Regions from separate parts of the Streptomyces sp. NPDC058620 genome, predicted to be linked through region 4. Evidence: riboswitches for the same ligand, from Rfam matches in the RefSeq annotation. Region 4 holds a riboswitch; each other region holds the start of a gene.
What was found. A riboswitch is a leader RNA that binds a small molecule or an ion and turns the genes downstream of it on or off. The one in region 4 is predicted to bind cyclic di-AMP.
Positions count from the first base shown of each region.

Region 1: linked by a shared signal. The riboswitch ahead of ACFWSK_RS24970 (M23 family metallopeptidase) and the one ahead of ACFWSK_RS05840 (peptidoglycan DD-metalloendopeptidase family protein) in region 4 are both predicted to bind cyclic di-AMP.
Region 2: linked by a shared signal. The riboswitch ahead of ACFWSK_RS27095 (M23 family metallopeptidase) and the one ahead of ACFWSK_RS05840 (peptidoglycan DD-metalloendopeptidase family protein) in region 4 are both predicted to bind cyclic di-AMP.
Region 3: linked by a shared signal. The riboswitch ahead of ACFWSK_RS01730 (transglycosylase SLT domain-containing protein) and the one ahead of ACFWSK_RS05840 (peptidoglycan DD-metalloendopeptidase family protein) in region 4 are both predicted to bind cyclic di-AMP.

Region 1 is NZ_JBHXQO010000031.1:40,457-47,717, forward strand. Features, by position in the region: gene ACFWSK_RS24950 (DUF5998 family protein) at 1-257, opposite strand, end outside; gene ACFWSK_RS24955 (GNAT family N-acetyltransferase) at 365-3,259, opposite strand; gene ACFWSK_RS24960 (HPr family phosphocarrier protein) at 3,422-3,703, shown strand; gene ACFWSK_RS24965 (GntR family transcriptional regulator) at 3,864-4,568, opposite strand; gene ACFWSK_RS24970 (M23 family metallopeptidase) at 4,780-5,571, opposite strand; cyclic di-AMP (ydaO/yuaA leader) riboswitch at 5,584-5,750, opposite strand; gene ACFWSK_RS24975 (M16 family metallopeptidase) at 5,971-7,261, opposite strand, start outside.
Region 2 is NZ_JBHXQO010000037.1:15,636-22,896, reverse strand. Features, by position in the region: gene ACFWSK_RS27110 (sulfite oxidase) at 1-726, shown strand, start outside; tRNA gene ACFWSK_RS27105 (tRNA-Met) at 790-863, shown strand; gene ACFWSK_RS27100 (PP2C family protein-serine/threonine phosphatase) at 1,213-2,298, shown strand; cyclic di-AMP (ydaO/yuaA leader) riboswitch at 2,582-2,735, shown strand; gene ACFWSK_RS27095 (M23 family metallopeptidase) at 2,747-3,790, shown strand; gene ACFWSK_RS27090 (aldo/keto reductase) at 3,953-4,897, shown strand; gene ACFWSK_RS27085 (PrsW family intramembrane metalloprotease) at 4,930-6,414, opposite strand; gene trmB (tRNA (guanosine(46)-N7)-methyltransferase TrmB) at 6,527-7,261, opposite strand, start outside.
Region 3 is NZ_JBHXQO010000001.1:393,733-400,993, forward strand. Features, by position in the region: gene ACFWSK_RS01720 (PepSY domain-containing protein) at 90-980, shown strand; gene ACFWSK_RS01725 (GNAT family N-acetyltransferase) at 1,070-1,570, opposite strand; gene ACFWSK_RS01730 (transglycosylase SLT domain-containing protein) at 1,677-2,495, opposite strand; cyclic di-AMP (ydaO/yuaA leader) riboswitch at 2,500-2,686, opposite strand; gene ACFWSK_RS01735 (hypothetical protein) at 3,040-3,186, opposite strand; partial or broken gene ACFWSK_RS01740 (IS630 family transposase) at 3,255-3,344, shown strand; gene ACFWSK_RS01745 (DUF6069 family protein) at 3,382-3,804, opposite strand; gene ACFWSK_RS01750 (DUF5988 family protein) at 3,983-4,189, opposite strand; gene ACFWSK_RS01755 (ATP-binding protein) at 4,301-5,557, opposite strand; gene ACFWSK_RS01760 (cryptochrome/photolyase family protein) at 5,711-7,090, opposite strand; gene ACFWSK_RS01765 (SDR family oxidoreductase) at 7,164-7,261, opposite strand, start outside.
Region 4 is NZ_JBHXQO010000003.1:230,784-238,044, reverse strand. Features, by position in the region: gene dxs (1-deoxy-D-xylulose-5-phosphate synthase) at 1-813, shown strand, start outside; gene ACFWSK_RS05860 (aspartate aminotransferase family protein) at 810-2,207, shown strand; gene ACFWSK_RS05855 (helix-turn-helix domain-containing protein) at 2,271-2,879, shown strand; gene ACFWSK_RS05850 (DUF6126 family protein) at 2,906-3,079, shown strand; gene ACFWSK_RS05845 (tyrosine-protein phosphatase) at 3,094-3,906, opposite strand; cyclic di-AMP (ydaO/yuaA leader) riboswitch at 4,496-4,654, shown strand; gene ACFWSK_RS05840 (peptidoglycan DD-metalloendopeptidase family protein) at 4,659-5,639, shown strand; gene ACFWSK_RS05835 (SGNH/GDSL hydrolase family protein) at 5,826-6,680, shown strand; gene ACFWSK_RS05830 (STM4011 family radical SAM protein) at 6,666-7,261, opposite strand, start outside.

The DNA.
Region 1 (7,261 bases), on a different contig from region 4:
AACGGCGTCGGCGAATCCGTGTCGGCGGTCTGCTCGTCCGTGTGGCTGACGATGAAGCGGTTGTCCGTCAGGACCAGCACCGTGACGTGGCGGCGCACCTCGTTGGAGTCGAAGGTGGTCTCCTGGTGCACCACGTACGAAGCGACCGGCTCCCCGCCGACGGCGGCCTCCACCGCCTCGGCCACGAGGGCCGGGTAGTAGCCGCTGCGCTCGATCGCCGCGCGCAGCCCCTGGGTCGTCGTACCGGTCTTTGCCATGGGGCCATCCTACGGGGGCCCGGTGGCTGCCGGGCACGCCGTGCGGCAGGTGCGGTGACCGGAGCGCGGGACGCACGGGGTGAGCGGCCGGGCCCGGGCCGGGGCGCTCAGTAGCTGGGGAGGCGGCGGGGGCCGAGGTCGCCGCGTGCGGGGGGCGGGGCGAGGCGGACGCTCGCTCCGAGGACGGTCAGCCCCTGGGTGGCGACGACCACGGGTTCGAGGGCGACGGAGACCACCTCGGGGTGGTCGTCGACCAGCCGCGACACCCGCAGCAGCAGCTCTTCGAGCGCCGGGGTGTCGGCAGGCGCGGAACCTCGCCAGCCGAAGAGCACCGGGGCCGCCTTGATGGACCTGACCAGCTCGGCGGCGTCCCGGTCGGTGGCCGGGACCAGCCGGTGGGCGGTGTCCCCGAGCAGTTCGGAGGGGGCGCCCGCGAGGCCGAACGAGAGCACCGCTCCCGCTGCCGCGTCGATCGAGGCGCGGACGACGGTGTCCACACCGCGCGGCGCCATGGCCTGCACGACCGGCTGGAGCTCGGCCGGCTTGCCGAGGAGTTCGGTCAGCTCCCCGTACGCCCGCCGCAGCTCGCTCTCGTTGGCGAGGTCGAGCCGGACGCCTCCGAGGTCGGCGCGGTGGCGCAGGTGGGGGGCGGTCGTCTTGAGCGCCACGGGATAGCCGAGCCGCTCGGCGGCGTCGACCGCCGCCTCCGGGTGCGGCGCCGGCAGTGCGGGCCGGACGGTGATGCCGTAGGACCCGAGCAGCTCCCGGCCCTCGTCATGCGTGAGGGGACGGCCCCGGGGGTCGGGGTCGGGGCCGAGCAGCGTGCCGATCAGGCGGGCCGCCCGCGACTCGTCGACGGTGTCGCCGAAGTCGGGGACCTTGCCCGGGACGGCCGCCTGGCGGCGCCACTGCGCGTACTTCACGGCTTCGGCGAGCGCCCGGACGGCCCGTTCGGCGGCCGGGTAGGCGGGGATGCGCCAGATGCGGACGGGGGCGCTCGTGGCGGGTTCCGGCGCGGTATCGCCGGTGGCGTCCTTGGCGGGTTCCGTCGTGGTCCCGCCGGGGGGCGGGGTGACCGCGGCATCCCGGACGGGGGGCGCCGTCCGGGCTCCTGTGCGGGCGGGAGCGACCGTGCCGGCGGCCGCCGCCAGGGCCTCGGCGAGGCCGCCGATCTCCACGTGGACCACCGCGACGGGCTTGGCGGGACCGGTGGCCGCCGCTTCGCGCAGAGCCGCGGCCAGGACCTCGCCGTCGCCCGTCTCCGCCTCGCCGTTCTCCCCCACCCAGGGGATCGCGGTCACGATCACGGCGTCGCAGGTCTGGTCGCCGAGCGCCTCGGCCAGCGCGTCCCGGAAGTCCTGCGGGCTCGCCGCGGTGGTCAGGTCCCGGGGAGGGCGCGGGCGCAGTCCCTCAGCGAGGCAGGCGTCGTACGTGAGCAGGCCCAGCGACTCCGAGTTCCCGAGGATCGCGACCCGGGGGCCGGCCGGGAGCGGCTGGCCGGCGAGGAGCAGACCCGCGTCGACCATCTCCGTCACCGTGTCGACGCGGATCACGCCCGCCTGCCGCATCAGCGCGGAGACCGTGGCGTCGGGAATGCGGCTCACGGGCACGGCGTGGCCGGGCGGGTTGGTACCGCTGTGCCGGGCGCCCTTCACCACGACGACGGGCTTCACGGCCGCGGTCCGCCGTGCGAGGCGGGTGAACTTGCGCGGGTTGCCCAGCGATTCGAGGTAGAGGAGGGCGACATCGGTGTCCTGGTCCTCGTACCAGTACTGGAGGAAGTCGTTCCCCGAGACATCGGCCCGGTTGCCCGCCGAGATGAACGTGGACAGGCCGGCGCCGCGCCGGTGGAGGCCGGCGAGCAGCGCGATGCCGATCGCGCCCGACTGGGTGAAGAGCCCGATGCGGCCGCGGGCGGGCGACTCGGGGGCGAGGGAGGCGTTCAGCCGGACCGCTTCGGAGGTGTTGATGATGCCGAAGGCGTTCGGGCCGATGATCCGCATGCCGTACGAGCGTGCCTGGCGGACGAGTTCGCGCTGCCGCTCCCGCCCTTCGGCGCCCTGTTCGGCGTACCCGGCGGAGAGGACGACGAGGCCCCGGACGCCGTGCTCACCGCAGTCGGCGACGGCCTCGGGCACCCGGTCCGCGGGCACGGCGAGGACCGCGAGGTCGACCTGCTCGTCGATCTCGCCGACGGACCGGTGCGTGGGAACGCCGTCGATCTCGGTCGTACCTGCGTCGAAGGCCCGGTTCACGGCGTACGTACGTCCGGTGTAGCCGGAACCGAGGAGGTTGCGCAGCACGGTGCGGCCGACCCCGCCGGGGGTGCGGCCGGTGCCGACGACGGCGACGGAGCCGGGGGCGAGGAGCCGCTGCACCGACCGCGACTCGGCGCGCTGCTCGCGGCCGCGCTGGACCGCGAGGGACTCGGCGGTCGGTTCGAGGTCGAGCGTGAGGTGGACGGAGCCGTCCTCGAAGCTGCGCCGCTGGGTGTAGCCGGCATCCCGGAACACCTTGATCATCTTGTTGTTCGCGGGCAGTACCTCGGCGGCGAAGCGGCGGATGCCCCTCTCGCGGGCGACCGCGGCGATGTGTTCGAGGAGCGCGGAGGCCACCCCGCGGCCCTGGTGGGCGTCCTGGACGAGGAAGGCGACCTCGGCCTCGTCGGCGGGGGCGGTGGCGGGGCGTCCCCGCTCGTCGATGCGGTCGTAGCGCACGGTGGCGATGAACTCGCCGCCGGTCGTGACGGCGAGACCGACCCGGTCGACGTAGTCGTGATGGGTGAAGCGGTGCACGTCCTTGGCGGAGAGACGCGGATAGGGAGCGAAGAAGCGGTAGTACTTCGACTCGTCGGAGACCTGCTCGTAGAAGCTGACCAGCCGCTCGGCGTCGTCGGTGGTGATCGGTCTGATGCGCGCGGTGCCACCGTCGCGGAGCACCACGTCCGCTTCCCAGTGGTCGGGGTACGCGTGATGCGGACTCTGCTCCGGCGTGGGCTGCATGGGCAAAGCCTACGGCTGACGCACCGGTCGCGGAGGGATCGGGGCCGGGGCAGTCTGAGGGTGCTCGACCGGCCGCAGCGACTGGGCCCGGGACCGGGCACAGCAGTGCGCACTGCATGAGAGACTGGTCTAGACAACCATTGATTCGTGAAGGGCAGAACCATGGCTGAGCGCCGCGTCAACGTCGGTTGGGCCGAGGGCCTGCACGCCCGCCCCGCTTCCATCTTCGTCCGTGCCGCCACGGCCTCCGGCGTCCCTGTGACGATCGCCAGGGCCGACGGCAACCCGGTGAACGCGGCGTCGATGCTCGCGGTTCTCGGCCTGGGCGCCACCGGCGGCGAGGAGATCGTGCTCGCGTCCGAGGCGGACAACGCCGAAGCCGCTCTGGACCGCCTGGCCAAGCTGGTCGCCGAGGGGCTCGAGGAGCTTCCGGAGACGGTCTGATCCCAGTCGAATCCGACCGGAATCAATTCTGCGACGAAGTCGCGGCATCCCTCTGCGGATGCCGCGACTTCTCCGTTTCCGGAAACGCACCGGCGGGCTCGAATTCGAGCAGCACAAAGAAAGCCCCGCTGAATTACCTTCTTTGTATACGGCGCAATTGTTAATGTCGGACGCCCGCGATGTTTACGACATGTTGCGAAGTGCTCACCCGGGGCGGCAGGGGGCTTCGCCCCGGCCGGTCCGGGCGGCGCAGCCGATGGGCCGCGATCGCCCGCTCGGCGTGCTGGACGGCCAGCGCCCTGGCCCGGTCCGCGTCACCACGGGCGACCGCGTCCACGAGCGCACCGTGCTCGGCCCAGGACTCCGCGGGCCGTGCGGGCTGCTCGACCGCGTACATCCAGGCGATCTTGTGCCGTAGCTGGGTGAGCAGCGCGATCAGCCCGGGGCTGCCCGAAGCCTGCGCGAGCGTCTCGTGGAACCAGCCGCCCAGTGCGCGCAGATCCTCGCCCTCGCCCCGCCGCACCCGCTCCTGCCCCAGCCTGACCAGGCCGCGCAGCACCTTGAGGTGCGCATCGGTGCGCCGCTGAGCGGCGCGCGCCGCGCCGAGCGGCTCCAGGAGCATCCGGACCTCCAGGAGGTCGGCGGCCTCCTGCTCGGTGGGCTCGGCCACGCACGCGCCGGCATGCCGGCGCGTGACGACGAAGCCCTCGGACTCCAGCGTGCGCAGCGCCTCGCGCACCGGGACGCGCGAGACCCCGTAACGACGCGCGAGCAACTCCTCGGTGAGGCGGCTGCCGCGATCGAAGACACCGGAGACGATGTCGTCACGGATTGCCGTGCATACCGAATGCGCGGGAATGCGCATGTCCGAACCTCCGCCTTAATCCCCGCGAAACGCGGCCGATCGACGCCTGTTCTGCGACTCTATTGCAATGAGCCCGAATTTCCGACGGCAGAGTGGAATCCAGGTATATCTTCTGGCCACGGAAGGCTTCGGCGAACAGCGTCCGGGCGATACGCCGAAGGCCCCGGCGGGAGCCGGGGCCTTCGGGAAGTGCGGGGGTGCGGCGCGTGGGTCAGACGTTCACGCCGTGCGCGCGCAGGTACGCGACAGGGTCCATGTCGGAGCCGTACTCGGGGGTGGTCCGGGCCTCGAAGTGGAGGTGCGGCCCGGTGGAGTTGCCGGTCGAGCCGGAGATGCCTATCTGCTGCCCGGAGGTGACGCCCTGGCCGACGGAGACGCCGATCGAGGAGAGGTGGCCGTACTGGGTGTACGTGCCGTCCGCCATCCGGAGCACGATGTTGTTGCCGTAGGCACCGCCCCAGCCGGCCTCGACGACCGTACCGGCGCCGACGGCGACGACGGAGGAGCCGGAAGCGGCGCGGAAGTCGACACCCGAGTGGCTGCCGGAGGACCAGAGGGAGCCGCCGGACTTGTAGCCGGTGGTGACGTAGGAGCCGGCGACCGGCAGGTGGAACGAGTTCAGCCGCTCGCGCTCGGCCGCGCGGGCGGCGCGGGCCTCGGCCTCGCGGGCCTCCGCGGCACGGGCCTTCGCCTCGCGCTCGGCCTCGGCCTTGGCCTTCGCCCTGGCTTCCGCCTTCGCCTTGGCCTTCGCGGCGGCCTCGGCCTGCTGCTCCTGGACCTTCGCCTGGGCGGCGATCTGGTCGGCGAGGGTGCCGCCGATGGCGACGACCTGGGTCAGGCCGGTGTCGCTGACGGTGCGGGCCTCGTCCGCGGCGAGGGCCGGAGAGGCCATCCCGCCGATGACGCCGGTGGTGGCCAGAGCCGCGATGCCGGCGACCTGAGCGCTCTTGCGCGTCAGACGGCTCGGGGCACGGTGCTTCCCGGTGGCACGGGTGAACGCCATGGAGGGGCTGATCCTTTCCTTCCTTCTCGCCTACCGGGTTAGCTGACGGGTTCGGAGCAGGAAGGTCTCCTACGGACTTCTCCGCCCCTGAGAGCGCAGACGTCCGATTCACCCCAGGGACTTCGTGGGTCCCCGGCTCCCCAGGCTCGCGCCTGACGGGGACTCGGCGATGGCTGCCCGGCGCCACGGACGCGGCATACGCATGACGGACAGCGGAGCCGACGCTAAACGGGGCAACTTTCAATCACCAAACGGACAGCCTGATTTGTCGTACATCCCACAGGGCAGATGGGGAGCCCTTGTATCAAAATCGGACAAAAAGCAGGGACCCCGGTGGCGAGTTGCCCACCGGGGTCCCTTTTGTGCTCTTTGCGCCTCCGTCGGAGAACGGACCGCCCGTCAGCCGCTGACGACCGACACCTCGCCGATACCCAGGGCGCGGACGGGGTCCGCGATCTGGGAGGCGTCACCGACGAGCACCGTGACCAGCCGGTCCACGGGGAAGGCGTTGACCACGGCGGCCGTCGCCTCGACCGTGCCCGTCTCGGCCAGGCGCGCGTACAGCTGCGCCTGGAAGTCGTCCGGGAGGTGCTGCTCGACCTGGTCGGCGAGGGTGGCCGCCACGGAGGCCGCCGTCTCGAACTTCAGCGGGGCGACGCCCACGAGGTTCTGCACGGCCGTCTCGCGCTCGGCGTCGGTCAGCCCGTCGGCCGCCAGGGTCCGCAGCACCTTCCAGAGATCGTCCAGCGCCGGTCCCGTGGACTCCGTGTCCACCGAGCCGCTGATGGCGAGCATCGCCGCCCCGGTGCGCCCGGAGGAGGAGCCGGGAGCCGTGGAGCGCATTACCTGCGCGAAGGCGCGTACGCCGTAGGTGTAGCCCTTCTCCTCGCGCAGCACGCGGTCCAGCCGCGAGGTGAGGGTGCCACCCAGGCAGTACGTGCCGAGGACCTGGGCCGGCCAGACACTGTCGTGCCGGTCGGCGCCGATGCGGCCGATCAGCAGCTGCGTCTGCACAGCGCCGGGACGGTCCACGATCACCACGCGGCCGCGGTCGTCGGCGGTGATGGGCGGGACCGGGCGGGGCTCGGCGGAGTTGCCCGACCAGTCACCGACGGTGTCGGCGAGGAGCGCGTCCACGTCGACCCCGGTGAGGTCGCCGACGATGACCAGCGTCGCGGTGGACGGACGGATGTGCGCGTCGTAGAAGGCACGCACGGCCGTGGCGTCGATCCGGCCCACCGTCTCCTCGGTGCCCTGGCGCGGACGCGACATCCGCGCCGTGGCGGGGAACAGCTCCTTGGAGAGCTGCTTGGCCGCCCGGCGGCCGGGGTTGGCCTGCTCGTGCGGGATCTCGTCGAGGCGGTTGCCCACGAGACGCTCGATCTCGCTCTCTGAGAAGGCGGGCGCCCGCAGCGCTTCGGCGATCAGCCCGAGCGCCTTGGCCAGCCGGGAGACCGGGACCTCCAGGGAGACCCGGACACCGGGGTGGTCGGCGTGCGCGTCGAGGGTCGCACCGCAGCGTTCCAGCTCCGCGGCGAACTCCTCGGCGGAGCGCTTGTCCGTGCCCTCGGACAGGGCGCGCGCCATGATCGTGGCCACGCCGTCGAGGCCCTCGGGCTCCGCGTCCAGCGGCGCGTCCAGGAAGATCTCCACCGCGACCACCTGCTGCCCGGGGCGGTGGCAGCGCAGC
Region 2 (7,261 bases), on a different contig from region 4:
GCCGATGCGGGCGTCGAGGCGGACGCCGTCGAGGCCGTCTTCGGCGGCGCCGACCACGGAGTGGAGCGCGGCGTCGAGCAGGACTACCGGCGGAGCCTGCCGCTGGACGTGGCCGAGGGACGCGACCCGGAGGTGCTGGTGGCGTACGCCATGAACGGCGCGCCGCTGCCGCCCCAGCACGGCTTTCCGGTGCGGCTGGTGGTGCCCGGCTGGTACGGCATGGCATCCGTGAAGTGGCTGCGCCGGATCACCCTCACGGCCACCCCGTTCACCGGATTCCAGCAGGCGGTGGCCTACCGCTACCGGCAGGAGGCCGAGGAGCCCGGCGAACCCGTCACCCGGATCGCTCCCCGGGCGCTGATGATCCCGCCGGGCTTCCCGGACTTCATGTCGCGGACCCGTGTCGTACGGCCCGGAGCGGTGCTCCTGGAAGGCCGCGCCTGGTCCGGGCGCGCCCCCGTCGTACGGGTCGAGGTGAGCACGGACGGCTGCCGGGCGTGGAGCGACGCCGTACTCCGCACGCCGGAGGAGAGCGACGCGCACACCTGGGCATGGCGGGGCTGGCAGGCGCACTGGACGGCGACCCCCGGCAGCCATGTGCTCGGCGTGCGCGCGACCGATGCATCGGGCAGCACCCAGCCCGTCGTGCAGCGCTGGAACCGCGGCGGTTTCGGCAGCAACCACGTCCAGCGGATCTCCGTCCTCTGCGCTCCTGAAGAGGGCTGACCGGCCTCCGGTGCGAGGAGTGGTCATGAGTACGTCTGGGATGCCGTAGAGTTGTGTTCACGACGCGGGGTGGAGCAGCTCGGTAGCTCGCTGGGCTCATAACCCAGAGGTCGCAGGTTCAAATCCTGTCCCCGCTACTGAAGGACCGGGCCCGGTACGCACACAGCGTGCCGGGCCCGAGTCGATTTCCGGGTCCGACGGACCCACAACGGCCCACTCGGCCGATGACATGGCGTGATGATCCCGCCCGCACTTGTGGACAGTGCGTGACCGGGGTGCGGAAAGCGCCTCCGCACGCTCCCTCCTTTGGCCGATGAGCAGTCGCCACGCGGCGCGGCTCCGGTCAGCCTGGGTGGGGCGCGGTACCGTCCGCAACCGTAGGCGGACCCGGGCAGGAGAACACAGGTGGGGAAGCGGGACACAGGGCGGGGCGTGACTCCAGGGGGAGTCCGTGCCCGTCGGTTCGTCCGTGTGCTGCCCGCGCTGATGATCGTGGGCGGGGCGCTCTTCGACGTCACGACACCGCCGACGTTCACGCCCGTCCCCCTCTTCGTGGCGGCTCCCCTGATCGCCGCGCCGTTCTTCTCGCGGGCCAGCACGATCCGGACGGGCGTCGCCGCGGTCCTCGTCATGGCGCTGCTGGGCCTGTTCAGCCGCACGCTCAGCCAGGTCGAGCCCATCATCGAACTGGTCACCGTGGCCACCGCCGGGCTGCTCGCCCTGTTCATCAACGGCGTCGTCCGGCGGGGCAACAAGCAGCTGGCGTCGGCCCGGGTCATCGCGGAGACCGCCATGCGGGCGGTACTGCCGAGGCCGGCCGACCGGATCGGCGGGCTCCATGTGGCCGCACGGTACGAGGCGGCCCAGGCGGACGAGTTCGTCGGCGGCGACCTGTTCGCCGTCGCGGACACCCCGTACGGGGTGCGGTTGGTGGTCGGGGACGTACGGGGCAAGGGACTTGACGCGGTCGGGGCGGTGGCGGTGGTCATCGGGGCGTTCCGGGAGGCCGCCGAGCAGGAACGCTCGCTGGAGGGTGTGGCGCAGCGCCTGGAGCGGGCGCTGGCGCGGGACGGGACGCGCCGCGGCGGGCTCGACGCGATGGAAGGGTTCATCACGGCCGCGCTGGCCGAGATCCCGCCCGGGGCCGGTCTGGTGCGGCTCGTCAACAGGGGGCACCCCGAGCCGATCCTGCTGCACGCCGACGGAAAGCTTGACGTGCTCGCGTCCGCCTCGCCCGCGCTGCCGCTCGGGATGGATCTGGGTGTGTGGCCGGACCGGTCGGACGAGTGGGCGCTGCCCGCGGGGACGACGCTCCTGATGTTCACGGACGGCCTCTCCGAGGCGCGGGACGCGGCGGGGGCCTTCTACGATCCGGCGGCCCGGTTGCGGGGGCGGATCTTCCCCGGGCCCGAGGAGCTGTTGTCCGCGCTCACCGATGACGTGCGCCTGCACACGGGCGGCCGGTCCACGGACGACATGGCGCTGCTCGCGGTCGGCCGGCCGGCGGAGGGGCAGCCGGAGCGGCGGAGGACCGTGAAGATCGTGGGCCGGGGGCCCGGGGGACCGGAATGAGCCAGTGGCTGACGGGCCGTCGGCGGTCCGACGCGACCGGCGCTGTGGAGCGGGGCCACCGTACGTAACCGAAGCGTGGCCCTCCGCATAACATTTGACGCAACGTCAGAAATGAAATGACGGGTGAGGGGTGTTCAACTCGCCCGATTGCACCCGGTTGTATCCCGTTAAGTCCAGGCCAAAGTCACGAACGATCACTCGGAACAGCTTGGAATAGAACCCGTCTGTCTATTAACGTTCGATAACGCAGCGCGGTTGTCCCAGTCGTCGTAAGAGGCGGCACCGTGCGCGTGCGCTGAATTCCGCAAGGAAACCGGGGACCCACCTACATGGGGTGAATCGAGCCACCTGTGTCTCGCGAGAGGCAGAGCGGCCCGTAGGAGACCTTCCTGCTCCGAACCCGTCAGCTAACCCGGTAGGCGAGAAGGAAGGAAAGGAGTGCGCCCACGTGGCGTCCAACAAGCCTGCCCCCGAGGCCCCGTCACCCTTCGGTACCGACACGCTCGGTGCCCAGGACAGGACCTGGGAGGAATGGAACCCCACTGCGGAGTCCATCCGTCCCGTTCGCGGCAGGCATCGCGTAGCCAAGCAGCGCGGTCTCGCTCGTAGTTCCACCGTCCTCGGGGTCGGCGTCATCGCGGCAGTCGGTGCGGGCGGCATGGCCACCGCTCAGGGCAAGCCGCCGGTCTCCATATCTCTTCCCGATTCCATCGCGGACAATCTGCCCGACGCCAAGTCCCTTCCCGGCGTCGGCTCTTTGATGTCCGACGGCCCCGACGCGAAGGACACCGCCACGGTGGCCGCGTCGTCCCCGCTCACCACCGCCGGCATCACCACCGCCGAGGCCGAGCAGGGTACGACGGACGCCGGAGAGGCGCTGCGCACCCGCATCCTCCAGCAGGCCGAGCAGCAGCAGGCCAGCGCGGACGCCGAGGCCAGGGCCGCCCAGGAGAGGGCGGCCGCCGAGAAGGCCGCCGCCGAGGCCGTGGCCCAGCAGGGCGAGGCCGAGGCCAAGGCCGCCGCCGAGAAGAAGGCGGCCGAAGAGGCCGCCGCGCGCAAGGCGGAGGCCGAGAGGCTCGCCAAGCTGGCCGCCAGCTTCACCCTGCCGGTCTCCTCGTACACGATCACCGCGACGTTCGGCCAGGCCGGCAGCATGTGGTCCTCCGGCCAGCACACCGGCCTCGACTTCGCGACGCAGGCGGGCGCACCGATCAAGGCCGTACACGGCGGGACCGTCAGATCAGCCGGCTGGCACACGTCGTACGGCTACCACACCGTCATCGAGCTCGACGACGGTACCGAGGTCACGTACAGCCACCAGTCCTCGTTGAACGTCTCCGCGGGTCAGAGGGTCAACACCGGCGACATCATCGGCCGCGCCGGCTCCACCGGCAACTCGAGCGGGGTGCACCTCCACCTGGAGGTCCACACCGCGGGCGGCTCGGGCATCGACCCGATGAGCTGGCTCCGCAGCAAGGGCCTCACGCTCTGAGGTCCGGCAGTTGAGACACCGCGTCCCGTAACCGGACGCACCTGAACCCCGGCAGCCCTGACGCACACCCCCCGACGTCAGGGCTGCCGGTTTGCCGTTTCTCGGGGCGCGGTCGTGCCGGGAAACGGAATAGCGCGGTTCGGTGACGGGGTTGAACCACCCATGACCTCACTCCGTACGCTCGGCTCCTCCGGCCTCCAGGTCTTCCCCCTCGCCCTCGGCGGCAACGTCTTCGGCTGGACGGCCGACGAGGCGCAGTCCTTCGCCGTACTGGACGCCTACGCCGCGGCAGGCGGCAACTTCATCGACACCGCCGACTCCTACTCGGCCTGGGCACCGGGCAACGAGGGCGGTGAATCGGAGACCGTCGTCGGCAAGTGGCTCGCCTCGCGCGGCAACCGCTCCGAGACCGTCGTCGCCACGAAGGTCGGCGCCCACCCCTCGTACAAGGGTCTCTCCGGCGCGACCATCAAGGGCGCGGCCGAGGAATCGCTGCGCCGGCTCGGCACCGACCACATCGACCTCTACTACACGCACTTCGACGACGAGACCGTCCCCGTCGAGGAGATCATCACCGCCCTCGACCAGCTGGTGAAGGACGGCAAGGTGCGCGAGATCGCCGCGTCCAACATCAGCCCCGAGCGGCTGCGGGCCTCGCTGGAGTTCTCCGAGCGCGAGGGCCTGGCCCGTTACGTCGCCCTGCAGCCGCACTACAACCTCGTCTCACGTGACACCTACGAGGGCGGGCTCCAGGACACGGCCGCCGCCGCCGGTCTCGCCGCCGTCCCGTACTTCGCCCTGGCCTCGGGCTTCCTCACCGGCAAGTACCGCGCGGGTGCGACGGTCGACAGTCCGCGGGCCGACAGGGCCGGCCAGCACCTGGAGTCGGAACGCGGGCAGAAGGTTCTCGCCGCGCTCGACAGGATCGCGACGGAGCGCGGCGCCGAGATCGCCACCGTCGCCCTGGCGTGGCTGGCGTCCCGTCCCACGGTCGTGGCTCCGATCGCTTCGGCCCGTACGGTCGAGCAGGTGCCGGCACTGGTCGCGGTCGCCGGGCTGCGGCTGACCGAGCAGGAGCAGGCGGCGCTGACGGACGCCTCGGCCTGACGCGTGCGGCGCGGACGACGCGCCGCACGCGCTCAATGAGCCCGACGGTGACGTGCGTCGTACGGGTGCGGGCGGTACGGCGGCGGCTGGAAAGGGGGCTGCTGGTACGGCGGTTGTTGGTACGGGGGTCCGGCGGGCGGAGTCGCCCGGTTGAGGTACGGGTTGTAGCCGCCGTACCACCGGTGCGGGGCCGGCAGCGGCGCAGGCCGCCGGGGCCCGAGCCGGCCGGCCGCGTACGTGAGCGCCGGGCCCGCGACCTCCCTGCGCTCCCACAGGTGGTGCAGCAGCTCCTGCTCCCGTACGGCGAAGTCCGGGCCCACCGCACCGCGGCGGGCCCTTCGCCGCAGCACGGCCAGCGAGGTCGCGAACGACTCGTACTCGGCCACCGACCGGGCCGCGGCCCTGCCGGCGGCCCGGCCCCGTCCGCTGCTCCAGTGCCGGGCCGCATCACGGGCCATCCCGCGGGCCCGCATCGAGGAGAGTGCCGACGGTTCGGCGGGAGAGAGCCAGCCGGCGGCCGCGTACGCGGGCAGTTCGGCGGCGAGGGTACGCAGTTCGCGCTGGCGCGACCAGATCGCCAGCCAGGTCACCAGGGCGAACGCCGGGACCATGAACGCCCCGTAGACCGCGAAGAATCCGTACCGGCCGAAGGTCGACGAGCCGTTCCACAGGGCGTGCATGCCCATGGCGAGGACGAGCCCCAGGAGCGGAACCGCGATCCGGCGGGCCCGGTGGTGCCGCGCACTGAGCGCGGCGATGCCGAAGCCGATGCCGGTGAGCACGGTGAACAGGGGATGGGCGAACGGCGACATCACCACCCGGACGAAGAACGTCCCCGCCGTCACCGACCCGAGTCCGGCGCTGCCCAACTGCTGGTCCTCGTCGAAGGCGTTGCCCAGATAGAGGATGTTCTCCGTGAACGCGAAACCGGTCGCGGTGAACCCGGCGACCACGATCCCGTCGACGATGCCGCTGAACTCCCGTCTCCGGAAGAGGAAGATCAGCAGGACCGCCGCGGCCTTCGCGCTCTCCTCGACGACCGGGGCTATCACCGTGGCACCCAGGGTGTCGGCGCTCGACGGGTCCGCGGTCGCCGTCGCGATCCAGCGGGCCGCGAACGTGTTCGCGGTGATCGCGACCAGCGCGGCGGCGCACGCACCCCAGGCGAAGGAGAACAGCAGACTCCGCCAGGGACCCGGCTCCACCCGGTCCAGCCAGCGGAAGGCCGCCATCAGCAGCGGCACGGGCAGGACAGCGAGCCCGAGCCCGACGAGGAAGCCCTCCGTGCCGGTCTGTTCGCGGACCAGGGACAGGATGAGCAGCCCGCAGAGCGCCAGTACGGAGATCACCGCACCGGCACGGAACGCCTTGCTGCGCCAGACCATGCCGACACGGCGCGGCCGGTACCGCCACTGGCCGCGCTCCGGCACGGCGCCCAGGATCTCGCCGAGCCGGTGCTCCTCGAGAACCGGGACGGCCGGCTGCGGTTGCGGGTGCTGCGCGGACCACTCGGACACTCGACGACCCTAACGAGGGGGACCGGCGCCTGACCATGGCGCGGGGGGCGCATGGCCGAGAAGCGCGGACGCGGGCACCCGCCAAAGGCCCGGACGCGGCAGGCCGGCGGGCTCAGTCGCGGGCGAACAGCAGGTCGTGCACGACGTGCCCCTTGTCCAGACCCTGGCCCTCGAACCGGGTCAGGGGCCGGAACGCGGGCCGCGGGGCGTACCCGCCGTCCGCCTGGGTGTTCGCGAAGCGGGGGTGCGCGGTGAGCACCTCCAGCATCTGCTCCGCGTACGGCTCCCAGTCGGTCGCGCAGTGGATCACGGCGCCCGGCTTCATCCGCTGTGCGACGAGGTCGAGGAATTCCGGCTGGATCAGTCGCCGCTTGTGGTGGCGTGGCTTGGGCCAGGGGTCGGGGAAGTACACCCGGAGGCCGTCGAGCGCCTCCGGTGCGAGCATCTCGCGCAGCAGGATGATCGCGTCACCGTTGGCGACGCGGACGTTGGTCAGACCCGCCCGGTCCGCGAGGCCGAGCAGATTGCCCTGGCCGGGGGTGTGCACGTCGACGGCCAGAATCCCGGTGCCCGGGTCGTCGGCGGCCATCTGCGCGGTGGCCTCGCCCATCCCGAAGCCGATCTCCAGGATCACCGGCAGCCCGTCGAACAGCTCGGGCAGATCGAGGACGCGCTGTCCGTCGATGTCCAGGCCCCACTTGGGCCACAACCGCTGGAGGGCGTCCTCCTGGCCGGCGGTGACCCGGCTGCGGCGCGGCTGGAAGCTGCGAATCCGGCGCTCGTGATGCGAGCCGGCGGGGTCGGCGGCGGGCCCGCCGGGGAAGCGGGGCTCCTGACGCAGCCGGCG
Region 3 (7,261 bases), on a different contig from region 4:
GCGGCCAACGGACGGAGCCGCGAGGTCGATCGGGTGACCCGTCCCGTAGGACAACATGACCGGCCGGTGCGGGGGCTAGGGATGCGTGTATGAGCCTTGAATTCCGACGAAAAACCACCGTCTCCCCGCGCGCCCGCCGTCTCCGTACCGCCGCCGGTGCGCTGTGCGCCGTCGTCACCTCCGCGCTGGTCGCGGGCTGCGGGCATGAGGGTGGCGACCAGACAGGGGCGGCTACATCGGAGGCCGCCAAGGTCATCCCGAAGCAGACGACCACTCCCTACGCCAGTCCCTCAGGCAGCCCGACCGGCGGGGCGAAACTGACCGAGGACCAGGCCGAACGCAAGAAGCTCCTCGAAGCCACGAAGGTCACGTTCGACAAGGCGGCCACGACCGCGGTCGGAGCCGTTCCTGACACCAAGCTGGCCGAGCTCGACTTGGAGGGCCTGGACGACGACACCGACCGGCGCACCGACGCGAGCGCGAGCGCTTCGCCGAACGGAAGCGCGAGCCCCGGCGGCACGGCCAGCCCGAGCGGTAGCCCCAGTGGCAGCCCGACCGGAGCGGCCAGCCCCGGTGGAAGTCCGAGTGGCAGCCCCACCGGCAGCGCCTCCCCGAGCGGCAGCCCCACCGGTCCGGTGTGGGTGGCGGAGGTCGTCGAGAAGGACGGGACCGCCCACACCGTCCGTATCGACGCCGTCTCCGGCAAGGTGATCGAGACGGCCGCGGACACCGATCAGGACGCGGCCGACAAGCGTGAGATGGCCGACTGGATCACCAAGGCGAAGCAGACGTCCCAGCAGGCGGCCAAGGTCGCCACGGACAAGCAGAAGGGGAAGGTCACCTCGATCGGCCTGGACACCAACGACGACGACACCCTTGTCTGGGCCGTCGACGTCGTCGCCGCGGACTGGAACAAGAGCGAGTTCGAGGTGGACGCGGCCAGCGGCAAGATCCTCCGCGAGGAGACCGACCGCGACTGACGCGGTCCCCGCGCCGTGGTGGCGGGCCGGATTCCGGCTCGCCACCACCAGCCAGGTGCGGACATCCCGCGCTGTTCCCGTGACCGATGTCAGGGGAGCAGCGCGTCCGCGTCCAGGGGGCGTTCGTAGGAGAGGCCCGGGTGGCCGCCGAGCACGGTCTCGCCGGTGCGTACGAAGCCCGTCCTGGCCAGTACGGCCTGGGAGCCGGCGTTGTCCAGCGTGGTCGAGGCCCGCAGCGCGGTCAGACCGTACTGAGTGACGGCCAGTACGCATACCTGGCGGACGGCGGTCGTGGCCAGGCCCTGCCCGGCGGCCTTCTCGGCGATCCGGTATCCGAGGTCGGCGGAGCCGTCCGCCACGTCCACCAGGTTCACCCGGCCAAGCACCTCGCCGCCCTCGCCCACCAGCACATGGAAATAGCACAGCCCGTCGGCCTGCTCGGCCAGGAGGCTGCTGTGCCGTGCGTCGAACCGTGCGAAGTACTCGTCGCCGCGGTCCGGGACCGAGGCGGCGAAGTAGGCCCGGTTCTCCTGCTCGAAGGCGAGCAGGGCGGCGGCGTGGTCGGGTCTCAGGAGCTGGAGTTCGGGCATGCGTGCGAGTCTTCCATGGTCGGCGCACATGCGGAACTGCCGGGTGGTGAGGGCCTGTCGGACCCTCACCACCCGGCAGTCGTGAACCGCGGCCGGTGCCGGAGTATCAGTAGGCGCCGAAGACGTTGTCGATGGAGCCGTACTTGTCGGCGGCGTAGTTGCACGCCGCGGTGATGTTGGCGACCGGGTCGAAGCTGTCCGTCGACGTACCGGGCACGTGGTACGCCTCGAACGTCGGGTCGATGACCTGGAGAAGGCCCTTGGACGGGGTGCCCGCCGCGGCGTTCGAGTCCCAGTTGTTGACGATCTGCGGGTTGCCCGAGGACTCGCGCATGATGTTGCGGTGGATGCCCTCGTAGGTGCCGGGGATGCCGTGCTCGGCCATGACTGCCAGCGACTCCTTGATCCAGCCGTCGAGGTCGTTCGTGTACGTCGCGGGCTGGGCGGCGGGCGCGGCGGTCTTCGCGGCCAGTGTGCTGGACCGCTCCGAACGGTCCGCGCGGTCGCTGCCCGCAGCCGTGCGGTCGGTGGACGAACCGGAAGCCTTGGCCTCGGACTTGGCGCCAATGGTCAGCTTCAGACCCGGGCGAATAAGCCCAGGATTGTCGCCGATGGCCTTCTCGTTGTCCTTGTAGAGCTTCTGCCAACCGCCATTCAGGGAGTGTCCCTCGGCGATCTTGTGCAGGGAATCACCCTTGATCACGGAATAGCTGGTGATCCCGGCCTTCTGTGCGGTGATTGCCTTGGCAGGAGCGGCTGCCGGCGCACCTGCCTTTTCGGCGGAGAACGATTGCGCGGGCGCGGCGGACGCGGTGGTGGCGCCGATCACCGGAAGGGCGAGAACGGCTCCGCCCGCGGTGATGGCGACGAGACCCCGGGTCAGCGGGCTGGACTTGGTACGACGGTGCTTACCCATCGTGGGCATGGCGAATTCCTCTCCGTCGCCTACGAGGTGAGCTGTCGGGTTCAGGCTGGAGATGCCTGGCCGCAGGTGCATGCGACTTAACCCCAAGCCGTTCCGCATAACGGATCGGCGACTTACCTGGGTCCCCCGCTCCTGCCGGGCGTGGGTGGTCTGGGTTCCCGGACGGCGGCAGGATTCGGCGTTCCATCCGGATTGAGGGTGACCGTAGGCGAGAAAAGCCGAAAGCGACAAGCCCCGAATTCCGGATCACAATTCATTTACAAGATCGATGAACGGGATCGCCGCTGAATTCACCCGGACCGCGGAGTCAACTCTCTTCCCGCAGAAGGGATGCGGGGCACGGATCGGGAAGCTGCCGATCCGTGACGTGACGCTGGCCACTGAGTCCGAAAAGGGCGATTTGCGCGAAGGGGAGTCAGTGCGGTTCGGGTCAAAAGAATGCTATGAGCCATAGAGGACCATTGCCGCTAAAAGTCCGTATTCGCCTTATTTGCTTGGCTTCCGCGCGGCTTGGCCGTTCGGGGTCGGCTGGAACGACCCTCCGTCATCGGCAGGCGGACGCGGCTGCCGTACCGTGCGAGCTGGTCCCACGGCCGGTTGAGGCCGGCGGAACCGTACGGACGCGCGTGACGGTGTCGAGATCGAGGACGTCGACGAGGACCTCCTCGCCCGCGCCGGCCTGCTGGCGCACGATTCCCTCGGGACCGGCGATCGCGCCGGCGCCGATCCCCGCCGGGTCGGCCGCGTTGAGGCTGACACGTCCTGGCCCCCCAACGGTGTGAACGCGCCCGCATCCGAAACGAGAAGGGCATCCGCTGGGGTGGCAGACCACTACCCATCGCCGCCTGACATCCAACCCGGCAAAGGTCGGTTCACGGCCACAGCCCTAGAGGAGCCGGTGGCGGCGGTGGAGCTCCAGAGTGGTGACGACCATCACCCCGAGGGTGATGTGCATCAGGGCCAGGGCGGCGACGGTGCCGCCATCGGCGCCGGACGACAGCGGACCGGCGACCGACAGCAGTGCCAGGCCGCCGCCCAAGTACTGCGCGATCCGCAGGAAGACCAGTTTCCACAGGGACAGCAGCAGGGCGGCGCCCGTCCCGACGACCAGCGGGACGACCGAGGCGCCGATGACGCCCCCGACCGTGATCGGATGCTCTTCGCCGCCGTTGACGATGATGAGCGAGGCATCGGCCAGCTTGGCGACGGCGAGGACGACCAGATTGACGACGACCGCGCAGACCGCCCCGGTGGCCAGCGCCTTCCACCAGGTGAGGCCGGAGCGGTGGACCGGGGGTGCGTCAGACACTGCGGGGCCGGGGTTCTGAACCGTATTGCTCGACATGGGGCTTCTCCGATGTGTGAAGTGCTGCGCCGCCACTGGCCGCCAGTGGTGCGTACGAGTAGCCTCCAACCTGAACCGCGCTTGAGGTCAAGAGCCGTCTGTGCGACATCCCGTGGTACGACGAGAGCAGGCCCGCTGTCGACTAACCGGGTACTTCCGTGCGCTCCCACCATTCGTAGACGGGCAACTGGCCCTCGGAGGTTTCCTTCTGACGGTCGGTCGCCTTGAAGTGTTCGTACCCGCCTCGGAACGGGACCTTGACGTCCGGCCCGGGTCCGGTGACGGAGACGATCCGCTCGGGAAGGTCGTCGGGGCCGCCTTCTAGGGCTGCTTTCGTTGCGTTGGCCATGGGGAAAGTCTGCCCGGAGAGCTGCCCGGCTCCTCCATGACGCGCCGAGGTCACGGCATCGTGCGCCGGAGGGGCAGGGGGCCCGGGATGACGGGCAGCTCCGGTATCGGCTCAGGTGCGGGCGTGCGTGGTGATGTCGGCGGTGAACTCGGCGATGACGGCAGGGGTGACGGTCGGCCGGCACTGGCCGAGGGCGGCGAGATAGTCGTCGGTGTCCGCACCGGCCTCGGCGACGTCGCGTTCGAAGGCGGCCTGGGCCGCGGTCCGGGCCGCGTGCTCGATGTCGGCCGGGGTGAACAGCTCGCTCGCCGCGACCAGCGCGTCCACGTCGACGTCGTCCCGCCGGGCCGAATGGCGTGACCAGATCGCCGCCCGCGCCGCCGCGTCCGGGGTGCCGATCGGCACCAGGTAGTCGAAGCGCCCCGGACGGAGGAAGGCCGGGTCCAGTGAGCGGATGGAGTTGGTGGCGCACACCAGTAGCCGCTCGTCCCGTTCACGGAAGCCGGGGATGAGCTTGAGGAGTTCATTGGTGACGCCGTGCAGGCCGGGCTCCGGGCGCTCTCCGCGTACGGGAGCTATCTCCTCGACCTCGTCGATGAAGACCAGCACCCGTTCCAGTTCCGCGATCCGGGCGAAGGCCGTGCGCAGTGCGGCGGCGAGATTGCCCTCGTCGGCAAGGCGGGACGGCAGCAGTTCGACGAAGGGCCAGCCGAGGCGTGAGGCGATGGCCCGGGCGAAGGTGGTCTTGCCGGTCCCCGGCGGACCGAACAGGGTGATGGCGCGGGGCGGGAGGACCCCGTGCCGGGCCGCACGCTCCGGTTCGGCGAGGGGCATGACGACACGGCGCTCGATGAGGCTCTTCTCCGCCTCCATGCCCGCCACCCTGTCCCACAGATCACCGGACAGCACCCTGCCGCCCAGTTCCTCCAGGAGATCGGCCGGGGTGCCCGTGGCCGGTTCCGCCTTCTCGAAATAGGCGACGGCGGGCCGCCGTGTGTACCCGGCCTTGCGCAGCCCCTCGCCGAGCAGTTCCTCCTCCGCCAGCACGTAGGCGATCCGGCGCACCCGCGCCTCGATCAGCCGGCGTTCGAGCTCCACCAGCAGCGCGCTGGCCAGGCCCCGGCCGCGCCAGGCCGGTTCGATGGCGATCCGCATCACCCAGGCCCGGCCCCCCGACACATGCGCCAGTGCGGCGCCGATGGGCCGCCCGCGGTGGACGGCCACCACCGCGGGCTGGCGGGACGTCAGTGCGCTGATGCACTCGGCGAGGGAGAAGACGGACTCCTGGCCGAGGCCCGCCGTCGTATCGATGAGATGGACTACTGCCGCCAGATCGTCCTCGCGGTAGTCATGGATGAGCCAGTTCACGTGCCGCTCCTCGCCTCGGGGTGGTCCCGGAGACGCTAGATCCCCAGCGGCCGGCCGTCGTGCGCCGTCGAGGACAACACCACGGCCGCAGTCGTACGAAAGGGAAACGGTACGAGCGGTGGATTCCGGGTACGGGGCGGGGCTGCGGGAGCCTCACGCCAGGTCGCGCGCCTCCTTGAACCGGGCGAGCCCCTCCGCCAGTCCCACGACGGGCTCCGGGTAGGCGTACCGGGCCCGCGCCGGGCCGGGCAGCTTCCACGGCTCGTGCACCGCACCGCCCTCGATGCCCGTCAGCTCGGGCACCCAACGGCGCACGTACGTGCCGTCGGGGTCGTACCGCTTGCCCTGGAGTACGGGGTTGAGTACGCGATTGGGCCGGCTGTCCGTGCCCGTTCCCGCCACCCACTGCCAGTTGAGCTGGTTGTTCGCGACATCGCCGTCCACCAGCAGGCGGAGGAAGTGCCGGGCGCCGATCCGCCAGTCGACGTACAGGGTCTTGGCGAGGAAACTCGCGGTGAGCAGGCGTCCGCGGTTGTGCATCCATCCCTCGTGGCGCAGTTGGCGCATGGCGGCGTCCACCACCGGATAACCGGTCCGGCCCTCCTGCCAGGCGGCGATGTCGCCGGCCGCGGACCGCTCGGTGCGCCACCGGTCCCGCCGTGTCCGGTAGTCGGCGTGCGCGGCCGCCGGGCGGGCGGCCATGACCTGGTGGTGGAAGTCCCGCCAGCACAGCTGGCGTACGAAGGCGTCGGCGCCCGCTCCGCCCGTCGTACGGGCCCGGTGGATCAGCTCGACGGGGGAGAGGGTTCCGAAGTGCAGGTCGGGGGAGAGCCGTGAGGTGGCATCGCCCGCCAGATCGTCGTGGCGGTCCTCGTACTCCGCGATCCCGTCGCGGTACCACGCGGCGAACCGCTTCCGTGCCTCGGTCTCGCCACCCCGGGCCAGTCCTTCGGCGACACCCGGCACGGCCGTACGCGAGGGAACGGCCTCCGAGCCGGGACCGCGCGGCACGCGCACCGTGCGGGGGGCCGCGAACACCTCCCGCACGGGCTGCCCGGACCACCGCCGGAAGTACGGCGTGAACACCGCGAAGTGGTCGGAACCCGAACCGGCCGGGGTCAGCGCGCCCGGGGCGACGGCCGTGACCACCGCGTCATGGACGTGCAGTCGGCACCCCTGCGATTCCAGGGCGGTGCGGAGCCCCTCCTCGCGCAGGTGTGCGTACGCGGTGACTCCCGCCGCCAGGTACACGTCCCGGGCCCCCGCCTCGGCGGCCACGCGGCACACCTCCTCGGCCGGCACGCCCGAGCGGATCACCAGACGTCCGCCGCGGTCGCGGAGGCCGGCGTCGAGGTCGGCGAGGCAGTCGGCGAGGAAGGCGCGGCGGTTGGGCACACCGAAGCCCACGTCCGCGATGTGTTCGTCGAGGACGAACAGCGGCACCACCTCGTCCGCCGCCGCGAGTGCCGCGTGCAGGGGCGGATTGTCGTGCAGCCGCAGATTGGAGGTGAACAGGACGACTGCGACGGTCATGGGGGTACCTCTGACAGGAGTCGGAGCGGAACGCTGACACCTTCCGTCCCGCCGCACTCCTTGGTTGCGGCGTTCAGTCAAGTGCCGTGGATTTCACCCGTGTGGGTGCGGCGACCTTGGTGGCCGCGCGCGCGATGTTGCGGGCCATGCCACCGAAGACGACGGCGTGGA
Region 4 (7,261 bases):
GAGCAGCACGCGGCCGTCTCGGCTGCGGGCCTGGCCACCGGCGGGCTTCACCCCGTCGTCGCCGTCTACGCGACCTTCCTCAACCGGGCGTTCGACCAGCTGCTGATGGATGTCGCCCTGCACCGGTGCGGGGTGACCTTCGTCCTCGACCGGGCCGGAGTCACCGGGGCCGACGGCCCCTCGCACAACGGCATGTGGGACATGTCGGTGCTCCAGGTCGTCCCCGGCCTGCGGATCGCCGCACCGCGCGATGCCGACCAGCTCCGCGCGCAACTGCGCGAAGCCGTCGACGTGGACGACGCCCCGACCGTACTGAGGTTCCCCAAGGAGTCGGTGGGGGACCCGGTTCCGGCCATCGGGAGGATCGGCGGCATGGACCTCCTGCACCGCGCCGACGATCCCGACGTCCTCCTGGTGGCGGTCGGTGTGCTCGCAGGGGTCTGCCTCCAGGCCGCCGACCTGCTCGCCGGGGCCGGCGTCCGCTGCACGGTCGTGGACCCGCGCTGGGTGAAGCCGGTCGACGAGCAGCTCGCCCCGCTCGCCGCGGACCACCGGCTGGTCGCCGTCGTGGAGGACAACAGCCGCAGCGGCGGCGTCGGCTGGGCCGTCGGTCAGGCGATGCGCGATGCCGGGATCGACGTACCGCTGCGCACCTTCGGCATCCCCGAGCAGTTCCTCGCGCACGGCAAACGAGGCGAGGTGCTCGCCGACGTCGGACTCACCCCGGTGGAGATCGCCGGACAGATCAGCGCCGTCCTCGCCGCCCGGCGGGCGAAGGCGGAGCATCCGGCACCGAAGGAGAGCGGGGCATGAAGGACGACGGGACCGAGAGCTTCGATCTGAGGCGGCTCCTCGCCGAACGGGGCGGCGAACGCTACGAGTTGCACACCAGACATCTCAACCACCAGTTGCCCCGCATGCTGCGCACGATCGGCTTCGACAAGGTCTACGAACGGGCCGAGGGCGCGTACTTCTGGGACGCGGAAGGTAACGACTACCTCGACATGCTCGCCGGGTTCGGGGTGATGGGTCTCGGCCGGCACCACCCCGTCGTACGCAAGGCGCTGCACGACGTCCTCGACGCCTCACTGGCCGACCTCACCCGGTTCGACTGCCAGCCGCTCCCGGGACTGCTGGCCGAGAGGCTGCTCGCCCACAGCCCGCATCTGGACCGGGTGTTCTTCGGCAACAGCGGTACGGAGGCCGTGGAGACGGCCCTGAAGTTCGCCCGGTACGCCACCGGGAAGCCCAGGATCCTGTACTGCACGCACGCCTTCCACGGGCTGACCACCGGCTCCCTCTCGGTCAACGGGGAGGCGGGCTTCCGGGACGGCTTCGCCCCGCTGCTCCCGGACACCGCGATCGAGCTCGGCGATCTCGGCGCACTGCGGCGCGAGCTGAAGCGCGGAGATGTCGCGGGACTCGTCGTGGAACCCATCCAGGGCAAGGGGGTGCACGCCTCACCGCCCGGCTTCCTGCGTGCCGCGCAGGAGCTGCTGCACCAGCACAAGGCGCTGCTCATCGTCGACGAGGTGCAGACGGGCCTCGGCAGGACGGGTGACTTCTACGCGTACCAGCACGAGGAGGGCGTCGAGCCCGACCTGGTCTGTGTCGCCAAGGCGCTCTCCGGCGGCTATGTGCCGGTCGGGGCGACGCTCGGCAAGGACTGGATCTTCAAGCGCGTCTACTCGTCCATGGACCGGGTCCTCGTCCACTCGGCGAGCTTCGGTTCCAACGCGCAGGCCATGGCGGCCGGTCTCGCCGTACTCGCGGTGATGGAGGACGAGGAGACGGTGGCGAACGCCCGCCGCACCGGTGATCTGCTGCGCGAGCGGCTGGCCGCGCTCGTCGACCGCTACGAGCTGCTGCACGAGGTGCGCGGACGCGGACTGATGATCGGGATCGAGTTCGGCCGGCCGTCCTCCCTCAAGCTCCGCAGCCGCTGGACCATGCTCCAGGCGGCCCGCAAGGGGCTCTTCGCGCAGATGGTCGTGGTGCCACTGCTGCAGAAGCACCGGATCCTCACGCAGGTGTCCGGGGACCACCTGGAAGTGATCAAGCTGATCCCACCGCTGGTCATCGGTGAGCCGGAGGTGGACCGGTTCGTGAGCGCCTTCACGGCGGTGATGGACGACGCGCACAGCGGGGGCGGGCTGATGTGGGACTTCGGCAGGACCCTGGTGAAACAGGCAGTCGGCAACCGCTGAGCGGAGGTTTGCCTCAGAGGCAAAAAGTTTGCCTCTGAGGCAGGATCCTGGCCCAATGGAGACATGAATCCTCCTGACGGAGGGGCGGCCGACGAACTGCCCGGGGTCGCTCCGCGCTTGCGCGACCTGCGCCGCAGCCGTGGCCTCACCCTGGAGACCGCCGCCCAGCGGGCGGGGCTCTCACCCGCCCACCTGTCCCGGCTGGAGACCGGCCGCAGGCAGCCGTCGCTGCCCATGCTGCTGGGGCTGGCCCGTGTCTACGGTACGACGGTTTCCGAGCTCCTCGGGGAGGCTCCGGCCCAACGTGACGCGATCGTCCGCGGCGGAGCGTTCACGGGCGCCGAGGCCGACGGCTGGATGTACCGCCGGGCCGGCGGCTCCGGCCGGGCCATGCAGGCGCTCCGCGTCCGCGTCCCGTACGGCGCCCAGGGCGATCTCGTGCGCGTCCACCCCGGCGAGGAATGGCTGTACGTGCTGGAGGGCCGGCTGAGGGTCGGTCTCGGCGAGAGCGTGCACGACCTCGAACCCGGAGACAGCGCGCACTTCGACTCGCTCACCCCGCACCGGATCGCCGCCGCCGACCGCGACGGCGCGGAGCTGCTCTTCGTCCACACGCTGCTGCAGAGTCCGGCGGCCGAACTCTGTCTGGGCAGCGGCCTCCACCGCCGCTGACACCCGACACCGAAGGAAGGACTGTCATGTCCGATTCAGAGCACTACGATCCGCTCAGCCCGAGGTCCCGGAAGGGCTACGAGGCGCAGGAACGCAAGTTCCCGCGCGGTGTGGTGATCAGGCTCGTCGCCTACCTGGTCGCCGGGCACGTCTTCGCGGCCTTCCTCTATCTGCTGTTCGAGGTGGCCGGCAAGGGCTGACGCCGAGGAGCTGGTCACGCCTCCTCGGTGAGGCGCTCCCGCAGCCGCTCACGGGTCTCGGGGGACAGCTTCAGCCCCTCGGTGAGGTAGCGCTCAGTGCCGCCCCAGGTCTCCTCGATGGTGCTGAAGGCCGCCGCCAGGTATTCGGCGCGCGCACCGAAGAGCGGGTTCAGGAGCTCCATGACCTCGTCGGACATACCGACCGCGGAGGTGTCGCTGCGCTTCACCTTGTACCGGCGGTGGGCGTCGTTGGACATCAGGTAGTCCGCCTCGATGGCCTCGCGCTCCACGCCGACGGCGAGCAGTGACACCGCTATGGACAGCCCCGCACGGTCCTTGCCCGCGGCGCAGTGCATCAGGGCGGGGACACTGTCCTCGGCCAGCGCGTGCAGCACCTGGCTGTGCTCGCCTGTGCGGTCCTTGATGATCGAGCGGTACGAGGCGATCATGCGGTCCGCCCCCTTGCCGTCCGCGAGGATCGAGCGCAGCTGCTCGATGTTGCCGTCGCGGACCAGCCGCCAGAACTCGGCGCCGTCGGCCGGGTCGGAGAGCGGAATGTTGACGTTGCGTACGCCTGTCAGCTCCACGTCGTGGCCGTCGAGCTTGTGGTCGGCGGCGTTGCGGAAGTCGAAGATCGTGTGCAGGCCCAGTCCGTCGAGGAACGCCGTGTCCTGCTCCGTGGCCTGCGCCAGGTGACCGCTGCGGTAGAGCCGGCCGAACCGCACCCGGCGGCCGTCCGTGGTCGGCAGGCCCCCGACGTCACGGAAGTTGCGTACACCGGTCAGCTCGGTGTGCGTCGGCGGGACCTGCGGCAGCTGCTGCGTCACAGTGGCTCCTGGAGTGTCTGGTGTCGGCGCTGCTCGCCGACGAGGGCACGGTCGTGACGATACGACATTGATTCCCCAGGCAATCATCTTGCCCCGGAGGCTGCCGTTCCGTGCGGCACCGTTCCTCGTGCGGCGCCCACGGTCGATGATGTGCGGAACTGTGTGGATCTGTGGGGCGGCGTGATCGAGTCAGGCGGCAAGGGTCGGACCTGGCTGCTCGTCGGGGTCAGGGGCGCGCGGTGGGTTTTCGCGGACGCGGTGTCTGGACGCGAGGGTGCTGAGGCTCCGTCGTACACGGTGACCAACGCGTGTCCGTATTGATGCATTTAGCGGAACATGCCCTACTTATGGGGGAGATGGCGGTCGGCTGGTGAGCGGGATCATATCCGTGACGGTGTGTGGCGGCCCGCCCTGCGGGAATTCCGCGTACCGCACGGAATGACAAGATCCGTAATCCACGGAGTGTGACCGCAAATCCGCGCCGGAATTGAATCGCGCATTCCGGTGCTTCGGACGCGGCTTGTTCCGGCCGTCCTTACTCGCTTACGGTCACCGTCAATCCGGACGGACCGCCTAATCCTGCCGCCGCCCGGAATCCGCACCCACTCACGCGTGGCAGGAGCGGGGGACCCAGGTAAGCCGCCGTTCCGGAGGAATCCGGAACGGCTCGGGGTGAAGTCGCGCCAGCGCGACCGGGCATCTCCAGCCCGAACCCGACAGCTCACCTCGTAGGCGCCGGAGAGGAATTCCCCATGCCCGCAAAGGGTAAGCACCGTCGTACGAAGTCCAGCCCGATCGTCCGTGGCATCTTCGCCGCCGGGACCGGTGGCGCCGTCCTCGCCCTTCCGCTGATCGGTGCCACCGGAGCGCACGCCGCGGAGCAGGCCGCGCCGTCCGCCAAGTCCACGGCCGCCTCGGTCGCCGCGGCGCACACCGCGCCCGCCGCAGTGTCCAAGGCCGCCCCGAAGACCTACTCCGTGGTCTCCGGCGACTATCTGTCGAAGATCGCCGCCGAGCAGAAGATCAAGGGTGGCTGGGAGAAGCTGTACAAGGACAACCGTGAGGTCGTCGGCGACGACCCGAGCCTGATCTTCCCCGGCACCGAACTCACGCTCGGCGCCAAGGCGTCCGGCTCCGCCGGGGCCGCTCCTTCGAAGGCCGCAGCCCCCAAGGCGGCCGCGCCGAAGGCCGCGGCCCCCAAGGCCGCCCCGTCCAAGGCCGCGGCCCCGAAGGCGGACACCTCCGCCAACTCGGCCTCCTCCTCCGCCGAGTCGGTCACCTCGACGAACGCCAGCACCTCCACCGCTGCCTCGGAGAGCACCGACTCCGGCTGGGCGGCCCCCGTGGCCGACGCCACCGTCACCACGCCGTACCGCGCCTCCGGCTCCATGTGGTCCAGCGGTTACCACACGGGTGCGGACTTCCAGGCCGCCTCCGGCACCAGCGTCCGGGCCATCGGCCCCGGCACCGTGGTGTCGGCCGGCTGGAGCGGTTCGTACGGCAACGAGGTCGTCATCAAGCACGAGGACGGCATGTACTCCCAGTACGCCCACCAGACCTCGCTGAACGTGTCGGTCGGCGAGACCGTCACCGGCGGCCAGCAGATCGGTCTCTCCGGTTCCACCGGCAACTCGAGCGGTCCGCACCTCCACTTCGAGGTCCGCACCGGCCCGAGCTACGGCTCGGACGTCGACCCGATCTCGTACCTGCGTCAGCACGGCGTCTCCCTCTGAGACGAGCGGCAGTGAGGAAGGGCGGTGCGCGGCGGCGCACCGCCCTTCCTCGCGTTCTCACCGGTGCCGCGAGGGCCGCCACTTATTCCGGCTTTACCAAAAACTGACCGGGTGGTCTATCTCACCACCCGTCAACCCCGTATTACGGTCGCGTAGGTCACATTCGCAGGTGCAGGATAAGGGCTTGTGGCAGACGATTCGAAACTCAATCAGCGCGGTGTCCAGGGCGTCATGGGCGTCAAGAGCGTCATAGGTTCGTACGCGGCGATTGGCGACAGCTTCACCGAAGGCGTCGGCGACCCCGGCCCCGGCGGGACCTTTGTCGGCTGGGCGGACCGTTTCGCGGTGCTGCTGGCGGATCAGCTCGCGGTCACCTACGAGGAGACAGCTGTCATCGCGCCACGGCACGGCCGTTTCCGGTACGCCAATCTCGCCGTGCGCGGGCGGCTCCTCGACCAGATCGTCGAGGAACAGGTCCCGCGGGCCAAGGAGCTGGCACCCGACCTCGTGACCTTCTGCGCGGGCGGCAACGACATCCTCCGGCCGGGAAGCGACCCCGACGACGTGGCCGAGCGCTTCGAGCGCGCCGTCGCCGAACTGACCGGTGCGGTCGGCACCGTCATGGTCACCACCGGCTTCGACCCCCGTCACATGCCGGTGCTGCGGCACCTCCGGGGCAAGATCGCCACCTACACCGCCCATGTGCGCTCCATCGCCGACCGCTACGACTGCCCGGTCCTCGACCTGTGGTCGCTGCGGCCCGTGCAGGACCGCCGGGCCTGGGACAACGACCGGCTGCATCTGTCACCCGAGGGACACATCAGGGTCGCGCTCCGCGCCGCCCAGGTCCTCGGCCTCGACGTGCCGGCCGACCCCGACCAGGCATGGCCGCCGCAGGCCCTGCGCCGCCCGTTCGACGACCGGCGAGACGACATCCACTGGGCCCGCGAGTACCTGGTCCCCTGGATCGGGCGACGGCTGCGCGGTGAATCGTCCGGCGACCACGTCGAGGCCAAGCGCCCGGACCTACTGCCGCTCTAGGGCACGCTCCGGGAGGGGGAGAGCGCCCGGGGACGGTATCCGCTCCAGCACGCCGCCCGCGAAGACGTCGTACAGCGGCAGCGTCTCCAGGTGCACATAGCCGATATGGCAGTCGCAGACGGCGAGGGGACAGCCGCGCGGGCCCAGGGCCCGGCGGTAGCTCCCGTCGTAGAGGTTGCCGAGCTCCGCACGGACGAAATGGCATCGCCGCACGGTGCCGTCGCCGTCCACCGAGATGACCGACTCACCGGTCCGGCAGGGCAGCCCGGCCGAGGTGTGGGGGTGCCGGCTGTAGGGGAACAGGGGGTCCAGGGCCGTCCAGCGGTCCGCCTCCTCGTCCGTGTACGTGTGCCCCTCGGCGGCATTGACCCAGAGGTAGACCTCGTCGGGCAGCGCCGCCCGCAGCCGCCGTGCCTCATCGAGGTGATCGTCGAGTCCGACGATCCCGACGCTGTGACGGACACCGAGCTCCGCCAGGTCACGGCACGTGCCGAGGAACCGGTCGTACGGAGTCTGACCCGGGTGGTACGTGCACCACAGCGCCACCTTGGCGAGATCGGCGTCCGCCAGCCAGCTGGTGC